Regions from separate parts of the Rhodococcoides navarretei genome, predicted to be linked through region 1. Evidence: riboswitches for the same ligand, from Rfam matches in the RefSeq annotation. Region 1 holds a riboswitch; the other holds the start of a gene.

Region 1 (9,442 bases):
CTTCGGCATATTTTGCGGTCCGGTGACCATGGCGGTGTAGATCTGCTGCTCGTTGGCGGGCCCCAGATCCGGCGCGAACTTGCCCGAGGACAGCGCGCCGCCCTGACCGGTGAAGTTGTGGCAGGACGCGCAGTTCAACCGAAACAGCTCACTACCGCGTGCGATGTCGTCGCCGCGGAGAGACTCCTGGGCGATCTCGCCGTTGTCGTCGAGGATGACCGTGGGTCCGCCGCCGTTGGCCTGAACGTAGGCACCGAGGGCATCGATCTGCTTGTCGTTGAACTTCGGCGGCTTGCGTAGAGCCTGTGCCTCGTTGCGAACGGCGGGCATCCGGCCACTCGACACCTGGAAGTAGACAGCTGCTTCGCCGACACCGATGAGGCTCGGTCCGCGATCTTGAACGCCCTGCAGATTGACGCCGTGGCACGTGACGCAGGACGTGTCGTACAGCTGCTTGCCTTCACGGATCAGCGCTGCCGAATCGGTGTCGGCGGTGGCAACCTGCGGGGCAGGCGTCAACGCCGAAGCGAGGAATCCCGCGCTCAGAAGGCCCATCATCAGGACGAGGGCACCGGTGATACGTCGACGCGTCTTACGCTGCCGTCTCGTCTTGGAGGCGGCTTTGTCGACGGGTGCTGCTGGGGGAGATGTACTCATCTTCTATCCCTTGTCGTGTCGGGACTGACCGAACGTCGGGGGCTGAATCCGTTCGCTCGCTATCTTTGGCCTGCTGAACATCACTAGCGGATGAAGTAGATCGTTGCGAAGAGGGCAATCCAGACGATGTCGACGAAGTGCCAGTAGTAAGAAACGACGATTGCGGCGGTGGCCTGCGCGGGCGTGAACTTACTGACCAACGTTCTGGTGATCAGGAAGACGAAGGCGATGAGCCCGCCGATGACGTGCAGACCGTGAAAGCCGGTCGTGATGTAGAAGACCGAGCCGTACACGCTGCTCGACAGCGTCGTGCCCTCGTGCACCAGGTGGTAGTACTCGTACGCTTGGCCGGCCACGAAGAACGCGCCCATGGCCAAGGTGACGATGTACCACCTGCGGAGGCCGAAGACGTCTCCACGTTCAGCGGCGAAAACGCCCAGCTGACACGTGAACGACGATGCGATCAGCACAGCCGTCACCGGCACCGCGAGACCGAGGTTGAGTTCGGTCGGCTCCGGTGGCCAAATTCCGTTCGCCTGAGCGCGTGCGACGAAATACATCGCAAACAGCCCGGCGAAGAACATGAGTTCACTCGACAGCCACACGATCGTGCCGACGCTGACCATATTGGGACGGTTCAGCGAGTGCACGCGTTGGGTGATTGCCGATCCTTGAGTCCCTACAGCGCTCGTCACAAAGAGAAGTATGACCCGTCGTAGTACGGAAGGCATATCCGGGTCCACTCTTGGCGCGTCGCGTGTCAACGAATCCAATCGGGTCCTTGTTCCCGTGCAGGTCAAGGACCCAGTACGGGCCGGTAGGGTCCAGTCGTGCAAGGCTGGCCTCATGGCAAAGAGCACCGGCGGTGGATGGCTTCGGAGACTGTTCTCGCGATCGACGGCAGAACGTCTGGACCCCACTCGACACGATCTGGTGATAGTGGCGAGCTGCTTCGACGACGCACAGGCGTGTTCGGCGGTACTCGACGACGCGGCGCGAACCCGGCCGGAGTGGACGGACTCGGCGGACGTGGTGCTTCGGCATCACCTACTGCTGCCGTCCCAACACGTCGAGGACGCCGCAGCGGTTGCAGCTCAGGACGGCTACGAAGTGGGGCCCAGCGCCGACTTACCGGATACCGCCGGTTATCGCCCACAGGTCGACGACGGTGTCGCTCTGGTTCTGCAACGTGTGCAGGTGCTCGACGCCTTGCACTGCTCGCAGGAACGCTCCCGGATGGCGGGCCTCGCTCAGCGGCGCGGGGGAGTCGTGCTCGGCTGGGACGCGCTGCAGCCCGCGCAGTCCGACGCAGCGACTGGCTAAGCTTCCACGGCACCACGTCCGCCGCCATGGATCGACGAACGGAACAGTCTTGAACGCACCGACCACTGACGAGCAGCCGCGAACGTGGCGTCGAATCCTCGGCGCGTTGACGACGAACATCGACCTGTCCAGTGCCGACACCGCCTGGGCTATGGACGAGATCATGGCCGACAACGCCACGGCCGCGCAGATCGCTGCGTTCGGAGTTGCCCTGAGGATGAAGGGGCCCACTCCGGCGGAAGTGAGCGGACTCGCCGAATCGATGCTGGCACACGCCGTGCTCGTCGATACGGATCCCGATGCCGTCGACGTCGTGGGCACCGGAGGTGACGGGGCCGACACCGTCAACATCTCGACCATGGCCGCGATCGTCGTTGCCGCCAGCGGCACGAGAGTGGTCAAGCACGGCAACCGCGCAGCGTCGTCCAAGAGCGGCACCACCGACGTGCTCGAGGCGCTGGGGGTCCGCGTGACACTGGGAGCCGACGCGGTCGCGTCCAGTGTCGAGCAGGTCGGCATCGGGTTCTGCTTCGCGCCGATACACCACCCGGCACTGCGCTTCGCTGCCGCACCGCGCAAGGAAATCGGAATCCCGACGGTCTTCAATGTTCTTGGGCCACTGACGAATCCGGGGCGTCCGCGCGCCGGCCTGATCGGCTGCGCCTTCGAGAATCTCGCTCCGGTGGTCGCCGACGTGTTCGCCGCCCGTGGCAGCTCGGTGCTCGTCGTACGCGGCGACGACGGACTGGACGAGATCACCCTGTCCACCACCACCACCGTGCACGTGGTGTCCGGGGGCTCGGTCACGGTCGAGTCGATCGATCCGCTCGCCTACGGCATAGCCCGGGCACCGATCGAAGCACTCAGAGGCGGTGACGCAGAATTCAATGCGGCAGTGGCCCATCGCGTGTTCGCCGGCGAGCGCGGACCGATCCGCGACGCCGTCCTGCTCAATGCGGCCGCAGCATTGGCGGCGCACCATGGAGTGTCCGGCGACCTCCCCGCCCGCATCGAGGCCGGATTGGCCGCAGCCGCAGCCACTGTCGATTCCGGCGCAGCAGCGCGGCTCCTCGCCGACTGGGCTCGGTGCACCACAGAGCTCGCAGACTGACGTCGATCGGCGACTACTCGCCGATCGAGAACCCCGCATCCACGTCGGCGCTCGAATACGACTGGAACGCAATGTGAGTGGTGGTGCTGCGCACACCTCGCACGCGATTGATGTGCTTGGTGATGACCTCTGCGATCGAGGCATGATCGCGAACCTTGACGATGGCGATCAAATCGACATCTCCGGCACACGAGTAGACCTCCGACACACCGTCGACATCGGCAACGGCCTGCGCCGCCTCCGGAATCAAGTCGGCCTCGGCGTCGATCAAGACGATGGCATTGATCATCTGCGCTCCTCAAGAATCTCGAGCCCAACACATCGCGAGCTTCGAGCAAACCCTAGTTGCTGACGGTCCTCACCGGTCGTTCCGCGGGCTCCACTCGTGCTTCATAAGTCGTTCCGCGGGCTCCACTCCTGCCTCACCGATCGTTCCGCGGGCTCCATTCCTGCCTGCCTCGCTGCTTCTTTGGCCGTCCGACACCACGACTCCCACGAACCTGCCGACCTCGCGGGGCTGCAGTAGCCACTGCTCGTCCGCACGATCCGAACCCCGTCGGTGCGCAGCCAGGACGCGATCAGGGCCACTTCCTCCGGTGGTGCGCCTCTCAGGGGCGTCGTATCGGGAATCACGGTCTCGGCCGACGCGGCGATGGCATCGACCACCGGCATCGGGTGCACTCCGCGCGGCGCGACGGCAGCGCCGGCGAGGCGTCCGAATCGCACCACGATCAACTCCCACCCACCGTCGGGAGTGCGGCGCGCCGCAACGAGTTCGGCAATGGCGGCCACAGCTGCCGACCGATGCATCCTGCGTAGTGCGTCCACGGTGATCGCGATGCGGTCGCGCAGCCGAGCAGCCGTCTCGTACAGCTCCTTGTCCGCGAGGTCGTCGACGCGGCGCCGCATGGAATACAGAACGGCGTCGTCCTGACCGCACACGAGCGCGAGAAACTGCGTCGGAGCCTCCGAGTACTCGTCGGCCGTCAGCGGTCCGGACAGCGCCGCAGGGCAGCCGCCCACGTCGGTTGCCGGGCAGTTGTCACCGTGACGGACCGAGCGAGACAGACGGCGAGTGCACGTTCGTAGACGACAGAACTCCGCGACGAGGGCGGCGGCCTCCGCGGCATCACCGCGAACCGAGAACGGTCCGAGACCGTTCGGTGCCGGTGCGCGAACGATCGACAAGCGAGGGAAGGCCTCGTCGGTCAGGGTGATCCACCACCCCTTCTTGGGGAACTTCGAACGACGGTTGTACGGCGGGATGTGCGCCGAGAGCAGACGCAGTTCCCGGACTCCTGCTTCGAGGGCGTGCGCGCACTCGACGTGGTCGACGCGAGTGGCCAGCGCGACCATCTCCTTCATCCGGCCTCTCGTCTCCGAGCCGGTGAAGTAGTTGCGCACGCGCCGCTTGAGGTTGTTCGACGTACCGACGTACAGCACCTCGTCGGACGGGCCGCGGAACAGATAGACACCGGGCGTGCCGGGAAGATGGGCGGCCAGCCCGCGTTTGGCTCGTTGGCCGGCCGACACCGCTGGTAGGTAGTCGACCAACTCGGCGTAGCTGTGGACCCCCTGATTGCCCACACGCTCGATGAGGCCGTGCAGAACGTCGACTGTCGCTCGGGCGTCGTCGAGCGCGCGGTGCGTCGGTCGGGTGCCGGATCTGAACAGAGTCGACAGCGCAGACAGCTTCACCGACGGTGCCTCGTCGCGCGTGAGAACTCGACGAGCAAGTTTGACGGTGCAGAGCACCTGGAACCGAGGCCATGCGATGTCGAGGCGACTGGCGGCTGCTTTGAGGAATCCGGTGTCGAACCCGGCGTTGTGAGCAACGAGCACCGAACCCCGCGCGAATTCGAGGAAACCGGGCAGTACCCGCTCGATCCGAGGCGCACCGATGAGCATCGCCGACGTGATGCCGGTCAACTCCACGATGTACGGCGGGATCGACCTGCCAGGATCGATGAGGGTGGCGAACTCGCCGAGGATCTCGCCCCCGCGAACCTTCACAGCTCCGATTTCGGTGATGGCTTCGGTGTCAGCGCTGCCGCCGGTGGTCTCGAGGTCGACGACGACGAACGTGGTCTCGTGCAGCGGAGTGTCGAGTTCGTCGAACGTCAGCTGGATGGGCAGGCTCACCGGGACGAGATTAGGTCCGACCTCCGACAGGAATGCCCACCGTGTCGTCGAACGCAGTCGTGTCACGAAACCTGTCGGTGGCCGGCGCTATCTTTCGTTCGATCGGCTGATTCGACCGCCGGAAACCGAAAAGAGACAAGGATCACATGATCATCGACTGCAGTGACTGCCTGGTCCGTGACATCGCGTGTGCGGATTGCGTCGTGACGGTCCTTCTCGGGGCACCCGGGATGCCGGCGAGATCGGATGGGCGGTGGGTCGGACCACCCTCTCGTATCACCCTCGAGCAGGAGGAATTGGGCGCTATGGGGGTGCTTGCCGATGTCGGTCTGGTACCCACGCTCAAGCTCGTAGTGGACGACGACGACACTTCCGAGATTCCGTTGTTATCGACTCGTGACACACCGGGCGACCAACGCGCTGGATAGCTGGTTTCGGGCCGATTTCACTCGCTTCGGCGAGTTGGGGTCGACACGGAGGTATGCCATTTCGTAACCTTCCTGAGACCTTGCGGAGTCTCGCCAGTCCAAACCGGAGTGGCGTCGCAAGTCACCGCCTAATCGTTCACTCGCGAGAGTGTTCGTACCGGGAACCCGATATCTACTGGGGTGAATCCCGCTGAGCCACTGCACAGTGGCCGGTGGGTAGGGCTGCTCTTCCCAGCCCGAACCCGTCAGCTAACTCGGTCGGCGGACGATAGGAAGAAACGGAGCACCATCTTTCGTGGCGTCACAACTTTCCAACCGATCATTGCGGCGAGTCCTCGTAGCCGGAGCGCTCACGGCAGGCGTGGTCATCCTTCCCGCCGCACCCGCAATGGCGGCCCCCCTCACCATTCCCGGCGTCGGAACCTTCGAGATTCCTGACATCCCGGGCCTTCCTCCTCTCAACGTTCCGGGTATGCCTGCACCGGGAGCTCCGTTGGCTCCCCAGGTCACTCCTGCAGCGAAGGCCGTTCAGGCCGCAGAGTCCAAGATCGGCGCACCCTACGTGTACGGCGCTTCGGGTCCGGACTCGTTCGACTGCTCGGGCCTCGTCCAGTGGGCGTACAAGCAGGCCGGCGTCAGCCTGCCCCGCACGAGCTACGACCAGGCAGCCGCAGGCACTCCGGTGTCGCGAGACAGCCTGGCCCCCGGCGACGTCGTTTCGTTCTACGACGGCTCGCACTCGGGCATCTACGTCGGCAACGGCAATGTGGTGCACGCATCCACGTCCGGCGTGCCGGTCAAGGTTGCTCCGCTTGCCTCGATGCCGTTCGACGGCGCTCGCCGTTACTGATTCGAGCGAGCGACGTTCGTTGTGAACGACCGACAGGGTCGAACCGACTACCGGTTCGGCCCTGTTGTCGTATCCCGGGCGGGACGCCCGCGACACGCCGGTCCGGTGGACAGCGGGACGTCCAGTTCGTAATCTGATCGAGACCTGGTCGACGTTTACTTTGTGACCTGTCACCTGAAACCCCCATCGATTTCGGACCGTGATCGCGTCCGCGCCCGTAAGAGCATGGGTAGGGTTCGTTTTCGGTCTATTTTTCCAACCGTTGTCTCGATCGAGACAACATGTGTGAGGACGGAGAGTCGCTTTCCGTGGCGATATCGAGATCTACCCGAGTGGTGCGGCTGGTCCGTAACTCGGTGATTGCTGTCGCGTTGGCCGCGAGCATCACCGTGGTGCCGACAACAACGGCGATCGCACAGCCGGGATTCGACTCGGCGTCCGACGCACAGACCGAACTTGCCGAGCTGTCTCGCGAATCCGAGCAGACCACCGAATCCCTGCACAACGCTCAGATCGATCTCGATGCCAAGAATCAGCAGCAACTCGACGCGCAGGCCGTCGTCGAACAGAGCCGTGCTGCCGTCGACGCAGCGCAGGCACAATTGGCGCAGCTCAAGCCGGCCATGGACAAGGTTGCCAACGTCAACTACCAGGGTGCGCGGACCAATCGACTGTTCGCCGTCATGGTCAGCGACTCGCCACAGCAGTTGCTCGATCAGATGTCGGCACTCGATGTGATCTCGGCGGAGACCGCCGATCAGGTCGCGCGCTTCAAGCAGGCGAGTTCGGACGCCGTGACCGCCGAGCAGGCCGCGAATGCGGCTGCGGATCAGGCACGCGTTGCGGCCGAACAGGCCAAGGTCGTCAGCGACGACCTCCAGGCCAAGCAGAGCGAGTTGCAAGGTCAGATCGCCGAGGTGATGGCCGCCTACAGTGCTCTCACGTCCTCCGAGCAGCTGGCTCTCGCCGGATCGGCACTGCCCGACGGCTTCGATCCCGCAACGATTCTGCAGGGCCTGACGCCCGGATCCGGTGCGAGCGCGCTGCAGGCCGGGCTGACGCAGATCGGCAAGCCCTACGTCTGGGGCGGAACCGGCCCAGATGGCTTCGACTGTTCGGGGTTGGTCGTGTGGGCTTACAAGCAGGTGGGCAAGACGCTGCCGCGGTCGAGTCAGGCGCAGGCAGCAGGCGGAACCCCGGTGGATCAGAAAGATCTGCAGCCGGGAGATGTGGTGCTGTTCTATCCGGACATCTCACACGTGGGTATCTACGCCGGAAACGGCAACGTGCTCCATGCCTCCACCTTCGGTGTTCCCGTGAAGGTGCAGTCGATGGCATCGTTCCCGTACTACGGGGCGCGTCGATACTGACAGTGTGCCTCGACGATCGCCGAACGCCTGCATGAGTGGCTCCAGCGGGCACTCCGGAGTGCATGCTCTCGTGCGATCGGCACGGTTGCGCTGGTTGGCGGTCGTCCTCGTTGCGGCGGTGGCGGTCTCGGCCTTCCTGATTCATCGAGCCGGCACCTCCGACGGCATATCCGACACATCCTCGGCCGTCACCGATCCCCAGGCCTCACCGACCTACGATCAACAGCGCCGCGCCGACGTGACCGTTCTCCTGGATCGGTGGGCTCGCGCGGTTCGTTCCGGCGATGTCGATGCGCTGCGGGAGCTGATGGATCCGCGGGCCGATCCGGGTTTCGTGGAAGCGGAGGTGCGTCGGGCAGCAGTGGTGTCGGCCGTCCCGTTCGCCGATTTCGGCTACGACCTGGGACATGAGCCGGAGACCCCGGTTCCGCCGTCGATCGCAGAGGCGCTCGATGCCACCGACGTCTGGGCGCCCTCGGTGTATCTGCGATACGCGGTCACCGGACCGGACGCATCGCCGACGCGTCGGCCGGTCTCACTCGTCGTGGCCGAGCGAGACGGTCGGTGGCGGTTGGTCGACGACGCGGACCTGTCCGAGTATCGACGCCAGACCTGGCGCGGGCCATGGGATTTCGGACCACTGACCGTGCGTTCGGTGCCCACTGCAGCCGGGACCTCGGTGGTCGTGGGGCATCCGGATCGCGAGCAGTTCGTCGACAGCCTTGCCGCCGAACTCCCATCGGCAACGGCGGCGGTCACCGATTTCTGGGGAGACGACTGGGCGCGCGACGGGCTGGTTTTCGTTGCCTCCTCCGCGGAGGAGTTCGCCGAACTGACGGGGTCCGATCCGTCCACCGATGTGGCCGCGGTGACGGTGTCCGACGCGGTGGCGGGCGACGGCTCCCGTCCGACGGGTCAGCGGGTGGTGTTCGGCCCTGATGCCGCGTCGCGGTTGACGCCGTTCACCCTTCGCTCGGTTCTGCGACACGAATTGACCCATGTGGCAGCGCGTGCGCGGACGACGGACGGTACTCCGCTGTGGGTGTCCGAGGGGTTCGCCGACTATTCCGGGTATCGCAATTCCGGTGCCGACTTCGCGCAATTGGCTCCCACTCTGGCCGCCATCGTGGCGGCAGGGGGGCCGCCGACGGTCTTGCCGAAGAACGAGGATTTCGGTGCCGGTGGCACCCGGTCGAGCGTGGCATACGAGTCGGCGTGGTCGGTGTTCGCGTTCGTAGCCGATCGGTTCGGCGAGTCCACGCTGCGCAGACTGTACGAGGAGCTGGCGTCCGAACCAACGAACGAGGGCCCTGCCGATGCTCCTTTCGAGTCGGTACTGCGGTTGAACCGTGCCCAGTTCGTTGCTTCCTGGGGCGACTGGGTGGCTGCTCGGTCACGCTGAGCCGGGGCGCTACGGTTGTCGCCATGCGTCGTACTCTGCTCGTGACGAACGACTTTCCACCTCGCCCCGGTGGTATCCAGTCCTATCTGCACAGCTTTGCCACGCAGCTACCCGCGGACGAGCTCGTGGTCTACGCACCCCGGTGGCGCGGCGACTCGC
Region 2 (9,442 bases), 1.8 Mb from region 1:
GGCTGGATCAGGTCGGTATCGACCCGCTCGGCTCTGGAACTCGCTGCGTGATCACGCGCTCGCCGCCGAAGCCTGCCCGCGGGAGTCTCGGTGGGCTCACGACCACGTTCACACCGTTCCGATCGTGCCGGACGAGGCGACGCACGAAGCGTGGTCGCTGAAGTACGGCGCTGGAGGAGCATGGAATGACGTACTACTGACCTCACCGACCACAATTCGGATGATCACACGGCATTCCGTCGGAGGTTTCGAACAGTGCGACCTGAGGTCAGTTGTCGACAGGTATCGAGTCGAGCCACAATTCTCGAATTGCATCCCCGCGATGTCTGTTTCGACGCTGAGCGTACGAGAGGCGTCCCGATCAGCGCAGGTCGTCGGGAAGATCCGCCGGGTCGATGAGCAGCTGCTGGTTCTTGGCCGTGCGGACCTTCTCGGACAGACCGATGTTCGCGTGCAGCAGCGCCCATTCGCCCTCGGTGATCTCGTCCACGGCTCGTGCGATGACCGCCTTGTCGGTGGTTCCCCAGGCTATGGGCATCGCCGAGGCCAGCTGCCACGTCCGCCCACCGGTGTTTCGGCCCCGGTCCGCGAGAACCGACACCGCAGGCACCTGCGCGCCCCGCTCGACGGGGTGGCCGGGCAGGGCTCGCACGACGCGGGTGATCAACACGTAGTGCGGCTCGTTCACCCCTGGCTTGGCGATGTCGACCAGCGCCAGCAGTATTGCCCCACTCGGTAGCTGCTCGGCCACCACCGCCGGCACGAGATCGCCTGCGGCGTACTGCGATTCGATGGACCCCATCTTTCGCGGTGCCCACAGCATCACCCAGAGCGAAGTGGCCGCGCCGATCAGGAACACCGCGCCGAGGATGTACGACCACAGGGCCGCGATCCAGATGAACCAGGCCCCCAGCGCGATCAGGAAGACGGCGGTGAGCGCCGCGGAGGCGCGCAGCCGACGAAGCTCGGTGAACGTCTCGTTGACCGACTTCGCGTGGGCTACGTCTACGGGGAACTCGAACTTGCGCACACAGGTATTCCTAGCACGGCACCGAGCCGACCCGAAGTCTCAGATCGCCGGGCCGAGCAGATCGTCCGCGTCGGTGATGCGGTAGGCGTAGCCCTGTTCGGCGAGGAAACGCTGGCGGTGGGCCGCGTACTCGGCGTCGAGGGTGTCGCGGGAGACCACCGAGTAGAAGTGCGCCTGACCGCCGTCGTGCTTCGGTCGGAGCAGTCGGCCGAGGCGCTGGGCCTCTTCCTGCCTGGAGCCGAACGTTCCCGAAACCTGCACTGCGACGGACGCTTCCGGAAGGTCGATCGAGAAGTTCGCCACCTTGCTCACCACCAGCGTCTGGATCTCGCCCTTGCGGAACGCGTCGAACAGCACTTCACGTTCCTTGTTCTTGGTCGAGCCCTGAATGACCGGAGCGTTCAGCGCTTCGCCGAGCTCGTTCAACTGGTCGAGGTACGCGCCGATGACCAACGTCGGGGCGTCCTGATGTTTGGCGAGGATCGATTTCACGACGGCGATCTTCGTGTGCGCCGTCGAACAGAGCTTGTAGCGCTCCTCGGGCTCGGCGACCGCGTACGACATACGCTCGGCATCGGTGAGGGTGACGCGGACCTCGATGCACTCGGCCGGTGCGATCCAGCCCTGTGCCTCGATGTCCTTCCACGGCGCGTCGTAGCGCTTGGGCCCGATCAACGAGAAGACGTCGCCCTCGCGTCCGTCCTCGCGGACGAGCGTCGCGGTCAGGCCGAGGCGTCGACGCGACTGCAGATCGGCCGTCATGCGGAACACCGGCGCGGGCAGCAGGTGGACCTCGTCGTAGATCACCAGTCCCCAGTCCCGGGAATCGAAGAGTTCGAGATGCTTGTATTCGCCCTTGGTACGACGCGTGATCACCTGGTACGTGGCGATTGTCACAGGGCGAATCTCTTTGCGCTCTCCCGAATACTCGCCGATCTCCTCCTCGGTGAGCGAGGTGCGTGCGATGAGTTCGCGCTTCCACTGCCGACCGGCGACGGTGTTGGTGACCAGAATCAGCGTGGTCGCCTTGGCTCTGGCCATCGCGGCGGCACCGACCATCGTCTTGCCGGCACCACACGGCAGTACGACGACGCCCGAGCCGCCTGCCCAGAACGAATCGGCCGCCATCTCCTGGTAGTCGCGCAGCGTCCAGTTGCCGCCCTCGGTGTCGAGCTCGATGGGGTGCGCTTCGCCGTCGACGTAGCCGGCGAGGTCCTCGGCAGGCCAGCCGATCTTGAGCAACATCTGCTTCACGTGGCCGCGTTCGCTGGGGTGCACGATCACCGTGTCCTCGTCGACCATCGCACCGAGCATGGGCGCAATCTTCTTGTGCCGCATCACCTCTGTGAGCACAGCGCGGTCCAGGCTGATCAGTACCAGGCCGTGGACCGGGCTCTTGACCAACTGCAGTCGGCCGTACCGAGCCATGGTGTCGACGATGTCGACCAGCAGCGGCTGCGGCACCGCGTAGCGGGAGAAGTTCACCAGCGCATCGACCACCTGCTCGGCGTCGTGGCCCGCGGCACGTGCGTTCCACAGTGCCAGCGGGGTGATGCGGTAGGTGTGCACGTGCTCGGGGGCACGTTCGAGCTCCGCGAACGGTGCGATGGCCGCCCGCGCTGCGCCCGCGAGATCGTGATCGACCTCGAGCAACAACGTTTTGTCGGACTGGACGATCAGCGGGCCGTCGGTCACGGTTCCTCCTAGAGACATCTGCTGCGCCCGAAAGAGCGCAACTTCTCCATTGTCCACAGGTAGGGGCGTGCGTGCACGTGAGCCCGGTCTACTCGACCAGCGCGACCGAGGTGATCCGATGCAGGGTGAAGCGTCGAACCCCACCGGTGGCGGGGTCGAACGCGTCGAGTTGACCGCCGCCGATGCTGATCGGATCGACGATGCGATGCGTGGCAACCCCCTGGGCATCGACGTAGCCGATGCTCACACTCCGCTTGACCTTCGCTGCGGTCTGCAGCAGCGTCATCGTCGCGGTGCTGCTGGCCCGGGATCCGTCGGCGCGAACCACTGCGCCGCCGTTGCCTGCCGCTCGGTCGGCAGCGCGCATCCCGCGCACCAACGACCCAAGTTGTTCCTCGGTGGGGACGGCCGGAGTGCGGAACGCCTGACGCGGCCGCCGTGCCGAGACTCGCGACCCGCGGGCACGCAGATCGACGATGGTGCCGGACGAGTCCTCGCCTGCCGGCGCGAAACCCGCTCCGGCCAATACCGTGAGCACCTCGGCGAGCGGGGCCTGTGAGATCGCGACGGTGGGGGCCAGCGCCCTCAGCGCCAGCGATTCGGCCGCCGGAGACGCCATCACCTCGGCGAGCAACGCCGGATCCTCGCACCGAACGAACGACGCGGCGACGCCTGCTCGGAGGCGGCCGTGTCGACGAGCCACGTCGTCGATCAGATAGGTCAGGGCCTGCGGCACCGGCGTCCGCGAATGGGTTGCGAACAACGCGTGCAACTCGGACGCGCTCAACCCGACATCGAGCGCGCGGCGCAGGCTCGTGTCGCTGATCCGGTACATCGTGGCTGCGCCCGCGGATTCCACGTCGGCCACGAGTTCGATCCGATCCTGCAGGTCCGGCTCGAGCGGGCCGGGTGCCACCAGCGTGAGGTCGGCTTGCACCAGGACGTAGTCGATGGGTTCGGGTAGAGCCGCACGCATATCGGCTTCGGCATTGCCGTCGTGCAGCAACGAGCGACCCGGGGTCGACATCGCTCCACGACCGACGATGCCGAGCGCCGTCGCTTCGGCGAGAACATGGCCGACAGGGGTGACGCCGAAGCGTCCGGACCACCGAGGTCGACGCCACGCCAGGGTGCGAGCGAGGTCGGCGGGCTGCGCTGCGTGCCCACTGCCGAGTTCGGCGAGCAGTTCCAGGATCATGCGTCGATCCCGCGGTGCGGCCGGAGATCGGACTTCCTCGGACAGGGCGGCGATGGGCTTGTCGTTGGGGTCACGCATCCCGATGACCCAGGGTGCCCGTGGCACTTCGAGCCAGGCGGCGGCGAGCGTGTGCCAGCGGGCCGCCGGTGCGGCGGCGAGCCACGCGTCGACGGCAGGCGTGGGTGCCCAGTAATCGTCGCCGTTGTCCGACGCGGGAACCGGGTCCGGTGTTCCGCTGGAGATCAGGTGGGCGGCGGCGAGCAGCTCGACGAGGACGCTCACGCGGTCGTCGTCGAGTCCGGTGGCCTTGGTGATCTTGCGGAGCTCGCGCACTCCCAGGCCCCCGGCTTTGAGGGCGGGTGCCGGTGCGGTCGAGAGTGCCTCGATGATCGCTACGCAGTGCCTGCCCAGCTCGAGTGCCTCGCCTGCCGCGGCGGCGTCCACGTCGGCGAGTGAATGCGTACTGGTGTCGAGCGTGGGTTCGGCGAGAGAGCGTGGGTCGGACATCGGCTCGCCGCGCAGGATCTGCCCGACCTGGACGGGAAGCTCGACGGTTTGCTCGTCCAACCAGATCAGCAGGCCCTTGGCGAGCAGCTTCTGGACGGGCCGATCCGGGGGTGTACCGGGTGCAGCGTCCCTGGTGCGCCCGGTCGGCGACGATCTGGCGAGGGTGTCGAGGAGGTTGCGTTCACCGTCGCCGAGTTCGGCCAGTGCAGCGGTGATGGATGCCTCGGTGAGATTGTCGACCGGGTCGAGTACGCGCCCGATGCGCCACGGCACGGCATCCGCCGCTGCGGGGCTGATCCGGAACCCGGCTGCGTCTCCCCACACCAGTAGCCGTTCGCGGAGTTGGGCCAGCGCCCGGTCGACGCTCTTGGCCAGTGCGCGCTTGGCCACCACGGCAAGCAACGTTGCGCGGGTGACGGGCCGCTCGTAGGCCTCTTCGACGGCGAGGATTTCGAGGACCGTGAGTGCGAGGGTGTCGAGGGTGTCTGCGGTGTGCAGGATCGACCGGCGCTGCTCGGCCCGTCCGGCCAGCACGGCCAGGGATGCGGGCGGCGGCGCGGTCAGATCCGGACGCAGCGACATGGCCTTGATCAGCTCGGCGTCGGTTCGAGCTGCGATCCACTGAGGCAGATCTGGGGGCGTGTCGGTGTGTCGGTTCGCAGTCGTGTCGGTCATCGTCTATCAGATTAGAGACCTGGGCTGGTGCTCGCCGCAGGGCAGGTGTCAAAATGGGCGCATGGTGAACAAGTCGAAGAAGCCCTATGTCGATCCAGGCTGGCCGGAAACCGCTCGCGGTGACCACGCGGTGACCGAACTCTCGTCCGCGCGATCGGGTGGCTTGTCACCCTTCGGTGAGGACACCGAGTTCCCGCTGCCCGTCGAAGACCTGCCCTACGCCCATCCGGTGACCGTGGTCAATCGCTGACCGCGGCCCTCGAACACGAAAAAGCCCCCGACATCGTCGGGGGCTTTTTTCGTACGAGCTGGAGCAGCCAGGCAGCTTACTGGGGCAGGAATGCCTTGTTGGCCTGGTAGAAGTTCACGACCTGCGGATCGAGCTGGATGCCCTGGGCCGCGTTCTGCACGAACGCAGCGATCTGCGGATCGTTGGTGATGTTCTGGACGGCGGTGACGATGCCTTCGACGACCTCGGCGGAGCTGTCCACGGCCGGGATGGACGACAGGTCGGGGAGCGCGGGAACTTCCGGTGCCTTGGGGGTGACCGGAACGCTGCGTTCGGTGGGCGCGCTGTTCAGTCCGAGGCTGGAGGAGCAGGACGGCCATGCGCCCCAACCCTGCGAGTCGAGGACCTTCTCTGCAACTGCGATCTGCTCTTCGCGGCTGGCCTGGTTGGCCGTGGCCGCGTACTGCTGTCCACCGTGTGCGTTCCAGGTGCTGGGGGAGAACTGCAACCCGCCCTGGTAACCGTTGCCGGTGTTGATGCCCCAGTTGCCGCCGGCTTCACACTGAGCCAGGCGATCCCAGTCGGAATCCGGTGCCGCGTTGGCAGTGCCGGTGAAGGCGATGCTCGCGGTGCCCATGATGGCTCCGGTGACTGCGACCTTTGCGACGGTCTTGCCCGTGGTGCTCGGCTTGCGATGACGTCCGCTCATACGAGTTGAAATCCTCTCCACACGCGCCTGCGAGGTCAGCTGTCGGGTTCGGGCTGAGAGGTAGCCCGGCCGTTTCGCTCACTCCTGAAAGTGGGCAATTGGGCTTCACCCCAAGGGAAGTCGGTGAGGCTTCGTGAGTCGCTACAACTTCCCGGTTGTCCATGGAGGACGTGGGTCCCCCGTCCTCGTCCCCTGGGTGATCGTCGAGGGTGTTCCGGTTCCCGCGGGACGAGGTTTGGCGCTGCGGGCCGGAATTCGGCCGAACTTTCCGGCCGCTGCTGACCGTACTGAAATTCCCGCCTTACGTCACTATTTGGTAACTGTCGGTTTCGGGGCGTCGCCGCGAGCGCGTTTTGTACCTCTTTCGGGTGTCTCGCGTCCGCCCAGCTAGTGGACGTGCCGGGCATTGAACCCCTGTCCGTTGCCTGTCCGTTACCGGAGCGTGATGTGATGGAAGTCACACCGGCGGCAACCGATCCGAGAGGTCACCGAATGGCAACGATGTCCTTGCCGAGGGGCATCAGCGATAAGGGAATCATCTTCAGGTTCGCGATCGCCAACGGAATACCGATGATGGTGATCGCCATGGCGACGGCCGTGACCACGTGAGTCAGGGCCAGCCACCAACCGGCGAGGATCAGCCACAGCACGTTCCCCACGAGTGCGCCGGATCCGGACCCCGGCTTGTCGACGATCGTCGAGCCGAACGGCCACAGTGCGTAGACGCCGATGCGGAACGACGCGATGCCGAACGGAATGGTCACGATCAGGATGCACAGCAGAAGTCCGGCGAGGAAGTAGCCCAGTGCCAGCCACAGGCCGCCGAAGACCAGCCAGATGACGTTCAGGATCAATCTCATGATCAGCGCGCCCGTCGTCCGGATGCCAACGCGTAGACCAGGGCCAGCACGAAGCCGGTCGGCGCGGAGAACATGGCCGTCAGATACAGCCCGAGTGGGGGCTTGGCGGCGGAGAAGATCGGAAACACGAGGATCGCGACAATGGCGACGAGGCCGATCGCGAACAGGGCCAGCGCGATGCGCAGCAGTACGGTGCTGCTCTTACGAGTCGATGTGTCCACATGCACCACGGTAGTGCGAAGCGTGCTGCGGTGAGGGCGCGGTGAGGCGAACAACTCGAATGCTCTATCCGGGCTCACCGCGCTAGACTGGCGTATTCGCGTCCTACGTTCTCGTGGGGCGCGAAACTTGTGCGGACCGAACATCGGTTCCACGAACAACGCAACCATCGACAGCAACAGATGAACGGGTGAGCTCAGTGCCGACCGGCAAGGTGAAGTGGTACGACGTCGACAAGGGATTCGGATTCCTCTCGCAGGAGGAAGGCGAGGACGTCTACGTGCGTTCCTCGGCGCTGCCCGAGGGCGTCGAGGGCCTCAAAGCCGGTCAGCGCGTCGAATTCGGTATGGCCGCAGGCCGTCGCGGGCCCCAGGCGCTGAGCCTGAAGGTGCTCGAGCCGGCACCGTCGGTGCGTCAGAACACCGGAAGCACCCGCCGCGAACCCGTCGAGCGCAAGCACACTCCCGACGAACTGCACGGGATGGTCGAGGACATGATCACGTTGCTCGAGGCCACCGTGCAGCCCGAACTGCGTAAGGGCAAGTACCCGGACCGCAAGATCGCGCAGCGCATCTCCGAGGTGGTCCGGGCCGTCGCGCGCGAGCTCGACAGCTGATCCAGGAGAACGACTAGGGCAGCATCCCGATCGACCAGATGGCGTGGCTGACGAAGCCCTCCTGATTGGTGTCGGTGTCGATGATGCCGGTGGGCAGGCGAACCTCGATTCCGAGCAGGGTTCGATCGCTGTCGTCCGTCGTCGGCACCGTGACGCTCAACCTGGTTCCCGGTTCGTTGAACCGGCTGTCCTCGACGATGTTCCCGCTGTCGTCGCCGTAGACCAGGGCGAGTACCCACGGTGCCGAGTAGACGGCCTCGGGGAGTGAGAGTTGCACCGTCGGTGCAGTGCCCACCCGAATCTCGGTGGTCTCTCCCACGTTGGTGCACAGCGGGTCGCTGATGGCGCAGTACAGGTACGGCTCGACCTCGACGGTCCGCCCGTTGGAGTACGCGGAGATGACGGGTTCCTTCTCCGGTGCGTTTCCGATCAGCAGGGCGAGCACCGCGACGAACGCGACGGCGACGACGAGCAGACCCGCGGAGAGCAGGGCCGCGATCTTCTTGGTGCGGGGAGCGAGATTCACTTGGTCACATTTTCGCCGAAGGTACCGTCGGACACTTCTTGTTCGACGTGGTCGGGGCGGTTGCCGCCGAAGCCGGGCAGAAGCGATCTGCCACGGTAGGTGAGGAATGTCTGCACGAGCCCGATCGTAAGCAACACCGAGACCACGCTGAAACCGAGCCAATACTCGGTGGGTAGCAGGACGCCGAGCGTGCCGCCGAGCACCCAGCACAGCTGCATGACGGTCTCCGATCGGCCGAATCCCGACGCGATCGACTCCGGCGGCAGATCGGCCTGCAAGGACGCGTCGAGCGAGACCTTGGCCAGCGCGCTGGCGCTCGACGCCACGAGCGCGGCCACCGCCGCGGTGAGCAGGCTGTCGGTCACTGCGGCGACGACGGCCACCACCGTGACGGCGAGGGTGCAGCGAAGGACCACGAGGGATGGCCGGCCGAGTTTGATCCTGGCACCGAGGGCGTTGCCCGAGAAGTTGCCGAGGCCTGCTGCGGCTCCGACGAGTCCGAGCATGGCGGCCTGCTGCAGCGGTTCGTGTTCGGTGCGGGATTTGGCCACGAAGGCGATGTAGAGAGTCAGGAAGCCGGTGAGAATCCGGATGGTGCCGTTGCCCCACAGGCCGACGATCACTGCCCGGCCCAACGGTTGTCTGCGATTCTTGGCGGGTCCGTCGGCCCGTGGCGTGCGCCTGAGGTTCTCCGTCGGAGCCCCGTTGCCGGGATAGTCGTTGCCGCGGTCTCGATCGGCGTGGTGCTGATCCGCGTGGTAGCTCAGGGTCGCGGGCACCTCGCCCTCGGTGATCTCCACCCAGGACGGGATGCGCATGCTCAGGTAGGCACCGAGAACGGTGATCGCGGCGACGAACCACAGAGCCCCTGGGGAGTCCGCAACGAACGCGATGCCGCCGGCGACAGCGCCGGCGGCGATGGTGCCGCCGAGCAGACCGAACACGGTGAGTCGAGAGTTGACGCGCACGAGGTCGATGTCCGGTGGCAGTACTCGCGGCGTCACCGCACTCTTGAGTACCGCAAAGGACTTGCTGAGGACGAGCATGCCGAGCGCGGCCGGATACAACACCCAGCTGTCGAAGTTGAACACCAGCACCACCGCCAGCACGGTGCGCAGCCCGAACGAGGTGGCGAGCGCGATGCGTCGGCCGTGTTGCAACCGGTCGAGCAACGGTCC

What was found. Region 1 has a riboswitch for cyclic di-AMP ahead of AABD04_RS10370 (C40 family peptidase). Riboswitches for the same ligand answer to the same signal wherever they lie in the genome.
Region 2: another riboswitch for cyclic di-AMP. It lies ahead of AABD04_RS18650 (resuscitation-promoting factor Rpf1 domain-containing protein); the one in region 1 lies ahead of AABD04_RS10370 (C40 family peptidase).

What each region holds. Positions count from the first base shown of each region.
Region 1 is NZ_JBBPCN010000001.1:2,146,339-2,155,780, forward strand. It holds gene qcrC (cytochrome bc1 complex diheme cytochrome c subunit) at 1-657, opposite strand, end outside; gene ctaE (aa3-type cytochrome oxidase subunit III) at 741-1,352, opposite strand; gene AABD04_RS10345 (hypothetical protein) at 1,504-1,980, shown strand; gene trpD (anthranilate phosphoribosyltransferase) at 2,030-3,091, shown strand; gene AABD04_RS10355 (Lrp/AsnC family transcriptional regulator) at 3,105-3,380, opposite strand; gene AABD04_RS10360 (DEDD exonuclease domain-containing protein) at 3,482-5,233, opposite strand; gene AABD04_RS10365 (hypothetical protein) at 5,437-5,661, shown strand; cyclic di-AMP (ydaO/yuaA leader) riboswitch at 5,777-5,940, shown strand; gene AABD04_RS10370 (C40 family peptidase) at 5,957-6,511, shown strand; gene AABD04_RS10375 (NlpC/P60 family protein) at 6,793-7,881, shown strand; gene AABD04_RS10380 (hypothetical protein) at 7,913-9,283, shown strand; gene AABD04_RS10385 (glycosyltransferase family 4 protein) at 9,307-9,442, shown strand, end outside.
Region 2 is NZ_JBBPCN010000001.1:3,974,166-3,983,607, reverse strand. It holds gene AABD04_RS18670 (DUF3239 domain-containing protein) at 362-1,030, opposite strand; gene AABD04_RS18665 (DNA repair helicase XPB) at 1,070-2,725, opposite strand; gene AABD04_RS18660 (helicase-associated domain-containing protein) at 2,814-5,105, opposite strand; gene AABD04_RS18655 (hypothetical protein) at 5,167-5,355, shown strand; gene AABD04_RS18650 (resuscitation-promoting factor Rpf1 domain-containing protein) at 5,432-6,043, opposite strand; cyclic di-AMP (ydaO/yuaA leader) riboswitch at 6,052-6,252, opposite strand; gene AABD04_RS18645 (YccF domain-containing protein) at 6,529-6,903, opposite strand; gene AABD04_RS18640 (hypothetical protein) at 6,906-7,124, opposite strand; gene AABD04_RS18635 (cold-shock protein) at 7,322-7,738, shown strand; gene AABD04_RS18630 (DUF2771 domain-containing protein) at 7,752-8,264, opposite strand; gene AABD04_RS18625 (MFS transporter) at 8,261-9,442, opposite strand, start outside.